2 regions of the Pseudomonas sp. 22526 genome follow, and region 2 is predicted to be linked to the other one. Evidence: predicted binding sites of a transcription regulator. Region 2 holds the regulator's gene; the other holds the start of a gene.
What was found. Region 2 encodes FliA, which starts transcription of late flagellar genes. Its sites were predicted from a motif close to CTAAAGTTTNNNNNNNNNNNGCCGNTAA; they were not measured.
Positions count from the first base shown of each region.

Region 1: ACTJKT_RS11950 (flagellar protein MotY) is a predicted target of FliA. The motif match lies at 3,509-3,536, and genes of this name have one in related genera.

Region 1 covers NZ_JBQENK010000006.1:301,773-307,841, forward strand. Annotated here, with positions in the region: gene bfr (bacterioferritin) at 1-304, opposite strand, end outside; gene ACTJKT_RS11930 (bacterioferritin-associated ferredoxin) at 506-724, opposite strand; gene ACTJKT_RS11935 (peroxiredoxin) at 1,053-1,655, shown strand; gene rnt (ribonuclease T) at 1,726-2,400, opposite strand; gene pyrC (dihydroorotase) at 2,397-3,443, opposite strand; gene ACTJKT_RS11950 (flagellar protein MotY) at 3,600-4,508, shown strand; gene ACTJKT_RS11955 (argininosuccinate synthase) at 4,638-5,855, shown strand.
Region 2 covers NZ_JBQENK010000004.1:64,973-71,041, forward strand. Annotated here, with positions in the region: gene flhA (flagellar biosynthesis protein FlhA) at 1-734, shown strand, start outside; gene flhF (flagellar biosynthesis protein FlhF) at 746-2,062, shown strand; gene fleN (flagellar synthesis regulator FleN) at 2,181-3,011, shown strand; gene fliA (RNA polymerase sigma factor FliA) at 3,008-3,748, shown strand; gene ACTJKT_RS07200 (chemotaxis response regulator CheY) at 3,909-4,280, shown strand; gene ACTJKT_RS07205 (protein phosphatase CheZ) at 4,311-5,099, shown strand; gene ACTJKT_RS07210 (chemotaxis protein CheA) at 5,112-6,069, shown strand, end outside.

The sequences.
Region 1 (6,069 bases), on a different contig from region 2:
TCAGGTCGGCATGGCCGGTACGCTCGATGCGCAGGTCGCACTCGAGCATTTCCTTGGTGTGTTCGCCGATGTGCAGTTTGCCCAGGTCCTGGACGTTTGGCAGGCCTTCGAGGAAGAGGATGCGCTTGATCAGCTTGTCCGCATGCTTCATCTCGTCGATGGACTCGTGGTATTCGTGCTTGCCCAGCTTGTTCAGGCCCCAGTCTTCATACATGCGAGCGTGCAGGAAGTACTGATTGATCGCGACCAGTTCATTGGCAAGGATCTTGTTGAGATGCTGGATGACTGTGATGTCGCCTTTCATGATGGGGTCCTGCCCTGTAATTAGCGGTGTATAAGGCAGAGTCTGAGCCGCACGATGATTAGTGTCAAACCTAAGTTATTGAATAATATATGAAAATTAATCGGAATAAGAATGTTTGTGTTCCGCGTTTTGACGCTAAGCGATTGAATTACAGGCATAAAAAAACCGGACACGAAGTCCGGCTCTTTTAAATGGCGTTAATTACGCAACATTAAATTCTACTGGGTAAGGAATCGCTGGCTGGCTGCTTTGCAACTCGGTCAGGGTTTCACGTACCACCTGCTTGGCGAGGCAGGCACATTTGCCACATTGACTGGCAACGCCGGTCGCTTGGCGTACTTCACGATAGCTGCAGCAACCGTCGTAGATTGCATCGCGGATTTGTCCGTCGGTGACGCCAGTGCAGAGGCAGACATACATAAGGTGAGAACCGTCGCTGGTTATGGCTCAATGCGACGGATCTTAATGTTAACGAGAATGATTGTCAAAGTGGTTTCCTGGGGCTTTACGGAAGATACGCATCTGGCAGACGAACGGTTTTTTCTACCATGAGTTGCGAGTTGTCCGGCAGATGCTGCTTTTTTGCCGCCTGAACCCGGGGGATGGAAAAACCACTAAGGACAGCTCAAAAACGCGGTGTATGATGTGCGGTCCTTACGAAGCGGGATCGAGTCACAGGGCTGTCGCTTGGCGGCGGCAGACTAGGCTGGATCTCATTCTTCTATTCGATCACTCCAGGAGATATCCAATGAGCGTACTCGTAGGTAAGCAAGCCCCTGACTTCACCGTTCCGGCCGTTCTCGGCAATGGCGAAATCGTCGACAGCTTCACCCTGTCCTCGGCCATCAAAGGCAAATACGGCCTGGTGTTCTTCTACCCGCTGGACTTCACCTTCGTCTGCCCGTCCGAGCTGATCGCCCTGGACCACCGCATGGCTGACTTCAAGGCACGCAACGTTGAAGTGATCGCTGTTTCGATCGACTCGCACTTCACCCACAACGCTTGGCGCAACACCCCGATCAATGCCGGCGGCATCGGTCAGGTTCAGTACATCATGGCTGCCGACATGAAGCACGACATCGCCAAGGCCTACGACGTTGAGTCCGAAGGCGGCGTGGCTTTCCGTGGCGCGTTCCTGATCGACGACAAAGGCGTCGTTCGTTCGCAGATCGTCAACGACCTGCCACTGGGCCGTAACATGGAAGAGCTGATCCGTCTGGTCGACGCTCTGCAGTTCCACGAAGAGCACGGCGAAGTCTGCCCGGCCAACTGGAAGAAGGGCGACAAGGGTATGACCGCTTCGCCAGAAGGCGTTGCTGCTTACCTGAGCGAGAACGCCGGCAAGCTGTAAGCCGCGCTTCACGCATAAAAAAACCGGCCTCAGGGCCGGTTTTTTTATGCGCGGTCGATCAGCGACGGTATCAGTCGTTGAAGTCTTCCCAGCCGCCCATTTCCTTCCAGCGATTGACGATGCCGCAGAACAGGTCGGCGGTCTTCTCGGTGTCGTAGCGCGCGGAATGCGCCTCACGGCCATCGAAGTCGATGTCGGCAGCCTGGCACGCCTTGGCCAGAACGGTTTGGCCGTAGGCCAGGCCGGCAAGCGTCGCGGTGTCGAAGCTGGAGAACGGGTGAAACGGGTTGCGCTTCATGTCCAGGCGCGCGACAGCCGCATTGAGGAAGCCCAGGTCGAAGCTGCTGTTGTGCCCGACCAGGATCGCGCGTTTGCAGCCGTTGGCTTTCAGCGCCTTGCGCACGCTGCGGAAGATATCGTTCAGCGCGGTTTCTTCACTGACGGCCATGCGCAGCGGATGGTCGAGCTTGATCCCGGTGAACTCCAGCGCCGCGGCTTCGATGTTGGCGCCTTCGAAAGGTTCTACGCGGAAAAACAGGGTGTGCTCGGGGAACACGAAGCCCTTTTCGTCCATGCCGATGATGGTCGCGGCAATTTCCAGCAAGGCGTCGGTGGCCGAGTTGAAACCACCGGTTTCAACGTCGACGACTACCGGCAGGTAACCACGAAAGCGTGCCGCCATTGGATGACGCGAGCCACCACCGTTGTGACCGTCCTGCTCGTCGTCGAAATGGTCTTCACTCACGCGTGTTCCTCCAGCAGGCGCCAGCGCAGTTTTTCACCGGCGCGCAGCGGGATGACGGTCAGCTCGCCGAAAGGCAGGCTGGCAGGGGCGGTCCATTCTTCACGAACCAGGGTGATGCGATCGGTGTTGGCCGGCAGGCCGTAGAAGCGCGGGCCGTTGAGGCTGGCGAAGGCTTCCAGCTTGTCCAGCGCGTTGCGCTGTTCGAAGGCTTCGGTGTACAGCTCGATCGCGGCATAGGCGGTGTAGCAGCCGGCACAGCCGCAGGCCGCTTCTTTGGCGTGCTGGGCGTGAGGCGCGGAGTCGGTGCCGAGGAAGAACTTCTGGCTGCCGCTGGTGGCGGCGTCGAGCAGCGCTTCCTGATGCAGGTTGCGCTTGAGAATCGGCAGGCAATAGAAGTGCGGGCGAATGCCGCCGACCAGCATGTGGTTGCGGTTGTACAGCAAGTGATGGGCGGTGATGGTCGCGCCGACGTTGGCCGAGGCCTCGTTGACGAACTGCACGGCATCACGGGTGGTGATGTGTTCGAACACCACCTTGAGCGTCGGGAAGCGCTCGACGACGCGGCGCATGTGCTCGTCGATGAACTGCTTCTCGCGGTCGAACACGTCGACTTCACTGCGGGTGACTTCGCCGTGGACCAGCAGCGGCAGGCCGACTTCGGCCATGGCCTCCAGCGCCGGGAAGATCTTGTCGATGCTGGTGACGCCCGAGTCCGAGTTGGTGGTCGCACCGGCCGGGTAGAGCTTGGCGGCATGGACGAAACCACTGGCCTTGGCCGCGCGAATTTCTTCGGGCTGGGTGCGATCGGTAAGGTAGAGCACCATCAGCGGCTCGAAGCGGCTGCCGGCCGGCCGCGCAGCGAGAATGCGCTGGCGATAGGCGTCGGCTTCAGCGGCGTTGCGCACTGGAGGTACCAGGTTAGGCATGATGATGGCGCGGCCAAAGGTGCGCGCGACATCCGCGACAGTATTGGTCAACACGGCACCATCGCGAAGATGAATATGCCAGTCGTCGGGACGCAGCAGGGTCAGGCGGTCGGACATTGGGGATTCCAGGCGGGTCAAACTCCGGTGAATGCTACCGGAAAAGACTCTTCCAGGCACTCGCTATCAAGTTTTGCGTGAAGCTTCCGATATCCCGGAGGTATGCCCTAAACAGGCATTTCGATTTTCGTGATGTACAAGTCAGTGGAGCCTCCCGTGCGCCAGCGTTATCTAGCCTTGCTCAGTGTGTTCGCCAGTCTTCCCGCGATGGCGCTGACTTTCCAGACCCGTCTGGAGAGCATTGAGTGGACGGTCGAAGGCGATAAATTCGAGTGCCGTCTGAGCCAGCCGATCACCGATTTCGGTTCCGGGGAGTTCGTGCGCCGTGCCGGCGAGCAGGCGACCTTCCGCCTCAAGGCCTACAACCCGATGCTCGGTGGCGGTTCGGCCACGCTGCTGGCGGCGGCCGCGCCGTGGCAGCCAGGGCGGGGCGACATCAACCTGGGGTCGGTGCGGCTCGGCAGTGGCGATGTGCTGTTCAACAGCTCGCAACTGCAGGCCGGGCGGCTGATCGGCGGGCTGATGGATGGCCGCAGCCCGGTGGTCCGCCACTATTCCCGCGAGGGCGGGGTGTCCGAGGTGCGCTTGTTGCCGGTCAAGTTCAACAAGGCCTATGGCGACTACCAGCGCTGTGTCGCCAAGCTGCTGCCGAAGAACTTCGACCAGGTCCGGCAATCCGAGGTCGGCTTCCCCGGGGGCGGTATCGATCTGGACGCCAAGGCCAAGGCCAGGCTGCAGGTGATGCTGGAGTTCCTCAAGGCCGATCCGACGGTCAATCACATCCAGCTCGACGGCCACTCGGACAACAGCGGCAATCGCTTGACCAACCGTGACCTGTCGCGGCGCCGGGCGCTGGCGGTGATGGAGTTCTTCAAGGCCAACGGTATTCCCGAATCGCAGATCGAAATGCGTTTCCACGGTGAACGCTACCCCTTGGCGCCCAACACCAACGCGGCGAACCGGGCGAAGAACCGTCGGGTCAACGTACAGCTGCAACGTGTCCCGGTCGCGGAAAAACCGGCGCCCCAGGCTGCTGCTCCCGCCAACGCCGCGGCGACTTCCTGAAACGGCTGTCGTCGTCGCCCGCTCGACATAATCTGTCGCTTCGTCGTCATAAGCTGTCGCGCCTCTGTAAATTATCCGCGTTGATCGGTAGACTTGATGGCTTTCCGTAGAACCCCGTGGAGTGATGGCATGGCGGACGTAAACAAGGTCGTTCTGGCGTATTCCGGCGGCCTGGACACTTCGGTGATCCTCAAGTGGCTGCAGGATACTTATAACTGTGAAGTGGTGACGTTCACCGCTGATCTGGGTCAGGGCGAAGAGGTCGAACCTGCACGTGCCAAGGCGCAAGCCATGGGCGTGAAAGAGATCTACATCGACGATCTGCGCGAAGAGTTCGTCCGCGATTTCGTTTTCCCGATGTTCCGCGCCAACACCGTTTACGAAGGTGAGTACCTGCTGGGTACCTCCATCGCTCGTCCGTTGATCGCCAAGCGCCTGATCGAGATCGCCAACGAAACCGGCGCCGACGCCATTTCCCACGGCGCTACCGGCAAGGGCAACGACCAGGTTCGTTTCGAGCTGGGCGCCTATGCCTTGAAACCAGGGGTGAAAGTGATAGCTCCTTGGCGCGAGTGGGACCTGCTGTCCCGCGAGAAGCTGATGGATTACGCCGAGAAGCACGCGATCCCGATCGAGCGTCACGGCAAGAAGAAATCCCCGTACTCGATGGATGCCAACCTGCTGCACATCTCCTATGAAGGCGGCGTGCTGGAAGACACCTGGACCGAGCACGAAGAAGACATGTGGCGCTGGACCGTCTCCCCGGAGAAGGCTCCCAACACCCCGACCTACATCGAGCTGACCTACCGCAACGGCGACATCGTGGCCATCGACGGCGTCGAGATGACCCCGGCCACCGTGCTGGCGACCCTGAACCGCATTGGCGGTGAAAACGGCATCGGTCGTCTGGACATCGTGGAAAACCGCTATGTCGGCATGAAGTCCCGCGGCTGCTACGAAACCCCTGGCGGCACCATCATGCTGCGCGCTCACCGGGCGATCGAATCGATCACCCTGGATCGCGAAGTGGCTCACCTGAAAGACGAGCTGATGCCCAAGTATGCCAGCCTGATCTACACCGGCTACTGGTGGAGCCCTGAGCGTCTGATGCTGCAACAGATGATCGACGTCTCCCAGGCCCACGTGAACGGCGTGGTTCGCCTGAAGCTGTACAAGGGCAATGTGATCGTCACCGGTCGCAAGTCCGATGAGTCGCTGTTCGATGCCAACATCGCGACCTTCGAAGAAGACGGCGGCGCCTACAACCAGGCGGATGCGGCTGGCTTCATCAAGCTCAATGCCCTGCGCATGCGTATTGCGGCCAACAAGGGTCGGACTCTGTCCTGATGCTTTGAGTCGTTTTAAAAGAGCCCCGCCATGAGCGGGGCTTTTTTATGCCTGGTGATTTAATCGATCAGGCGGGTATCTGAAGGCCATGACTAAAGTTGCCACTGGTCATTGTTTCAATGGGCTCTCGACTATCTTTCAGTCTGTTCTTTTCAATACAAAGTGTAGGAAGTTCGGAGTTGGTTATATATAAGGAACGGCGTTCAAATTTTCC
Region 2 (6,069 bases):
CGGCCTTCGGCCTGGAGGCGGTGTGGATCGAGATCAGCCAGCGCGCCCAGGCGCAATCGCTGGGCTACACCGTGGTCGATGCCAGCACCGTGGTCGCCACCCACCTCAACCAGATTCTGTACAAGCACTCCAGCGAGCTGATCGGTCACGAAGAAGTCCAGCAGCTCCTGCAACTGCTGGCCAAGGGCTCGCCGAAGCTGGCGGAAGAACTGGTGCCGGGCGTGCTCTCGTTGTCCCAGTTGCTCAAGGTGCTGCAGGCGCTGCTGGCCGAACAGGTGCCGGTGCGCGATATCCGCAGCATTGCCGAAGCCATCGCGAACAATGCCGCCAAGAGTCAAGATACTGCCGCTTTGGTGGCCGCGGTGCGCGTCGGATTGTCGCGCGCCATCGTGCAAAGCATTGTAGGGACTGAGTCTGAGCTGCCTGTGATCACCTTGGAGCCCAGGTTGGAACAGATTTTGCTCAATAGTCTGCAAAAGGCAGGACAAGGCTCGGAAGAGGGTGTTCTGTTGGAGCCAAGCATGGCTGAGAAGCTGCAGCGTTCGTTGATCGAAGCCGCGCAGCGCCAGGAAATGCAAGGTCAACCGGTGATTCTGCTGGTAGCCGGTCCGGTCCGCGCGATGCTCTCGCGGTTCGGGCGCCTGGCGGTCCCGGGCTTGCACGTGTTGGCTTACCAGGAAATCCCTGACAACAAGCAAGTGACCATCGTTGCGACAGTAGGGCCCAACGGCTGAGGTAGTGGGTTATGCAAGTTAAGCGTTTTTTCGCCGCCGATATGCGTCAGGCCATGAAGCTGGTTCGTGATGAGCTGGGCGCCGACGCCGCCATCATTGGCAATCGCCGCATCGCCGGCGGTGTCGAGCTGACGGCTGCCCTGGATTACAAGCTGTCGGCGCTGGCGCCCCGGGTGCCGAACATGGAGCTTGAGGACGAACTGCGCAAGACTCAGTCGCGCATCGTTACCGCCCAGGCCGAACTGAGCCTGCGTGGCGACGGCGATGCCAGCACCAGTCGCCAGCTGTTCGCCGGCCTGCCGCTGACCGCCGCCGAGCCGCTGATCGAACCTACGTTCAGCGAGCCCCAGCGCCCGGCTCCGGTGGCCGCCGCGCCAGCGGTCGATCAGCGGGCATTCGACTCGATGCGTTTTGAACTCAACGGCCTGCGCGAGCTGCTGGAAGTCCAGCTCGGCTCCCTGGCCTGGAGCCAGTTGCAAGGCAGCCGGCCCGAGCAGGCCAACCTCTGGCGGCGCCTGCAGCGTATCGGCCTGTCCGGTCCGCTGGCCCGCGACCTGCTGGCGCTGATCACTGAAATCGACGAACCCCGCCAGGCCTGGCGCATGCTCCTGGCCCACCTGGCGCGGATGATCGTGACCCCGGAAGTCGAGCCATTGGAGGAGGGCGGTGTGATCGCCATGGTCGGCCCCGCCGGCATGGGCAAGACCACCACCCTGGCCAAGCTGGCTGCCCGTTACGTACTCAAGTACGGCGCGCAGAACATCGCGCTGGTGAGCATGGACAGCTACCGCATCGGCGCCCAGGAACAGCTCAAGACTCTGGGGCGGATCCTCAACGTCTCGGTGACTCATGTCGACCCGGGCCAGTCCCTGGCGCAAGCCCTCGATCCGCTGCTGCGCAAGCGCGTGGTGCTGATCGACACCGCCGGCCTGCAAGCCAGCGACCCGGCCCTGCGCATGCAGCTGGAAAGCCTGGCCGGACGTGGGATCCGGGCAAAAAATTATCTGGTCTTGGCAACCACCAGCCAGAAACAGGTTCTAACCGCCGCGTACCACAGCTACAAGCGTTGCGGGCTGGCCGGCTGCATCCTGACTAAACTGGATGAAACCGCCAGCCTTGGTGAGGTGCTGAGCCTGGCGATCAGTCACGAACTCCCCGTTGCCTATCTGACCGATGGCCCGCGGATTCCGGACGATCTGCACTTGCCGCGCCGTCACCAGCTGGTCAGTCGTGCGGTGAGCGTGCAGATGCAGGAAGAACCCAGCGAAGAAGCCATGGCTGACATGTTCGCTGACCTCTACCACAACCCGACCAAGCGGGTTGGCTGAGGGAATCATGAAAAAATTGCAATGTACCTACATCGATGGTCTGCCAGGCATTGTTCCGTTGGTGAACGCGCAGCCAGTTATGTGGCCCCGTCTAAGTAAGACAAGGTAAAGAAAGAACATGGGCAGCATGCATCCCGTACAGGTGATCGCGGTGACCGGCGGCAAAGGTGGCGTCGGCAAGACTAACGTGTCAGTGAACTTGTCCCTGGCCCTAGCGGAGCTCGGCCGGCGCGTCATGCTGCTGGACGCCGACCTGGGTCTGGCTAACGTTGACGTGCTGTTGGGGCTGACCCCCAAACGGACCCTCGCCGACGTGATCGAAGGCCGCTGCGAGCTGCGCGATGTGCTGCTGCAGGGGCCGGGTGGAATCCGTATCGTGCCGGCCGCGTCCGGCACCCAGAGCATGGTTCATCTGAGCCCGGCGCAGCATGCCGGCCTGATCCAGGCATTCAGCGACATCGGCGACAACCTCGATGTACTGGTGATCGACACCGCTGCCGGTATCGGCGACTCGGTGGTCAGCTTCGTCCGCGCCGCCCAGGAAGTCTTGCTGGTGGTCTGCGACGAACCGACCTCGATCACCGACGCCTACGCGCTGATCAAGCTGCTCAACCGCGACTACGGCATGAACCGCTTCCGCGTGCTCGCCAACATGGCGCAGAGCCCGCAGGAAGGCCGCAACCTGTTCGCCAAGTTGACCAAGGTCACGGACCGCTTCCTGGACGTAGCCCTACAATACGTCGGCGCCGTGCCTTACGACGAATGCGTGCGCAAGGCCGTGCAAAAGCAGCGTGCGGTCTATGAGGCGTTTCCGCGTTCGAAGTGCGCGCTGGCGTTCAAGGCCATTGCGCAGAAAGTCGATACCTGGCCGTTGCCGGCCAACCCACGTGGACATCTGGAATTTTTCGTCGAGCGGCTAGTGCATCAGACAGCGGGACCGGTGCTATGAGCGCCAGCGGCTACAACCTTTACAAAAAGTCGGCACGTGACAGCCAGTACGAATTGATCGAGCGTTATGCGCCACTGGTCAAGCGTATTGCCTATCACTTGCTGGCGCGCCTGCCGGCCAGTGTCCAGGTCGAAGACCTGATCCAGGCCGGGATGATCGGTCTGCTCGAAGTGTCGACCAAGTACGACGCGAGCAAGGGCGCGAGTTTCGAGACGTACGCGGGTATCCGTATCCGTGGCGCGATGCTCGATGAGGTTCGTAAAGGTGACTGGGCGCCGCGTTCGGTACATCGCAATACCCGGATGGTGAGCGATGCCATTCGCGCAATTGAAGCTAAAACCGGTCGTGACGCTAAAGATCATGAAGTTGCGGCCGAACTTCAATTGAGTCTCGACGATTATTACGGGATTTTGAACGACACCTTGGGCAGTCGCCTGTTCAGCTTCGACGACCTGTTGCAGGACGGCGAGCATGAAGGGCTGCATGAGGATGGCGCGAGTGCTCATCTCGAGCCGTCGCGCGACCTGGAGGACGAACGTTTCCAGGCTGCGCTGGCGGACGCGATTGCCAATTTGCCGGAGCGTGAGCGACTGGTCTTGGCGCTGTACTACGACGAAGAGCTGAACCTCAAGGAAATCGGTGAGGTCCTGGGGGTCAGCGAATCGCGGGTCAGCCAGTTACACAGCCAGTGCGCGGCCCGTTTGCGGGGGCGTTTGGGGGAGTGGCGAGCGCGCTGACAGGCAGTGTGGGGGACACTGCGGACGAGACTGGCACGACGTTGCCGGTCTTGCGGTGTGTATTCCATGCAGTCGTTGAGTGCTCTGCCTGATTGATTGAATGGCGCGTTCAGGTGCTGGACGCGTTTAAGACTGCTTGGAGGTCGAATTGGACAAGAACATGAAAATCCTCATCGTTGATGACTTCTCAACGATGCGGCGGATCATAAAAAACCTGTTGCGTGACCTGGGGTTCACCAACACGGTCGAGGCTGACGATGGCACCACCGCCATTCCGGTCCTCAACAGCGGGAGCATCGACTTTCTGGTAACGGACTGGAACATGCCTGGCATGACCGGTATCGATCTGCTGCGCCATGTGCGCGCCGATGAAAAACTCAAGCACCTGCCGGTACTCATGGTGACCGCTGAAGCCAAGCGCGAACAGATCATCGAAGCTGCCCAGGCCGGCGTAAACGGCTATGTGGTCAAGCCCTTCACGGCCCAGGCGTTGAAAGAGAAGATCGAGAAGATCTTCGAACGCATCGGTTGAGATGTGGAACCATTCCGCCACGGGGGAGCTATGGAGCACAACGAATCTTCATTGGGCGATTTCGAATCGACCCTGAAAAAACACGCACTCGAACTGGTCGACAGCCTTGAAAAAGGCAAGTTCGGCGAAGCCGTGCAACTGATCCATGAGCTCAACCAGACCCGTGACCGCGGCCTGTACCAGGAAGTCGGCAAGCTCACCCGCGAGCTGCATAGCGCCATCGTCAATTTCCAGATTGACCCGCATATGCCGCAAGCCGAGGAAGTTTCACAGATCACGGATGCCACCGAGCGCCTGTCCTATGTGGTCAGGCTGACCGAGGCCGCGGCCAACCGCACCATGGACCTGGTCGAGAGCGCCACCCCGTTGGTCAATGGCCTGAGCAGCGAAGCCCAGGCCCTGAGCGCCGACTGGGGACGTTTCATGCGTCGCGAACTGGGCGCCGAAGAATTCCGCGACCTGGCCCGCCGGGTGGACGGGTTCCTGACCCGCAGCGAGCAAGAGACGCGCGCGGTATCGAGCAACCTCAACGACATTCTGCTGGCGCAGGACTACCAGGACCTGACCGGTCAGGTGATCAAGCGCGTGACCCAGTTGGTCACCGAAGTCGAGAGCAACCTGCTCAAACTGGTCCTGATGGCCAGCCAGGTCGATCGTTTTGCCGGCATCGAACATGACCGTGAATCGATCCTCGCTGAAAAAGATCCGCAAAAACATCTGGCCAAGGGTGAAGGTCCGCAGATTCATGCCGATAAACGTGAAGACGTTGTATCCGGTCAGGACGATGTCGACGATTTGCTTTCCAGCCTTGGATTCTAGGAGCACCCATACATGAGCTTCGGCGCCGATGAAGAAATCCTTCAGGATTTTCTGGTTGAGGCCGGCGAGATTCTAGAGCAACTGTCCGAACAACTGGTCGAGCTGGAAAGCCGACCGGACGATGCGGATCTGCTCAACGCAATTTTTCGCGGTTTTCACACTGTAAAAGGGGGCGCCGGCTTCCTCCAGCTCAACGAGCTGGTGGAGTGCTGCCACATCGCCGAAAACGTGTTCGACATCCTGCGCAAGGGTGAGCGCCGCGTCGACGCGGAACTGATGGACGTCGTGCTCGAAGCGCTGGACGCGGTGAACGGCATGTTCGGCCAGGTTCGCGAGCGTACCGAGATCACCGCCGCCACTCCGGAACTGCTGGCGGCCCTGGCCCGCCTGGCCGAGTCTGCGGGGGCCGAGGAGGTCGCCGCACCGGTGGCCGAGGTTGAAGCCGTTGCCGAGCCGGTCGCCGAATCGACCGAAAGCGAGTCCGGTGATATCACCGACAGCGAGTTCGAGCAGCTGCTCGATTCGCTCAATGCCGCCAAGGCCGAGGCCGAAGCCCCGGCTGCTGTTGCACCTGCTGCGCCTTTGGCCGGTGGTGAAGCGGCCAGCGACGAAATTACCGACGCCGAGTTCGAGTCGCTGCTCGATCAATTGCATGGCAAGGGCCAGTTCGCACCGGATGCGGTGGCACCTTCGGCCACGGCGCCCGCTGCGGAAAAAGCCGCGGCCAGCGACGAAATCACCGATGACGAATTCGAAGCACTGCTGGACCAGCTGCACGGCAAAGGCAACTTTGCGGTAGAAGCACTGGATTCCGCGGTGGCCGCGGCGGTGCCGCCGGCTGCGCCAAGCGCGGCCGCTGCCGGTAGCGACCTGATCACCGACCAGGAGTTCGAATCCCTGCTCGACGAGCTGCATGGCAAGGGCAAGTTCTCTGAAGTACCCGCTGCCGCAGCGACCGTGGGTAGCGCAA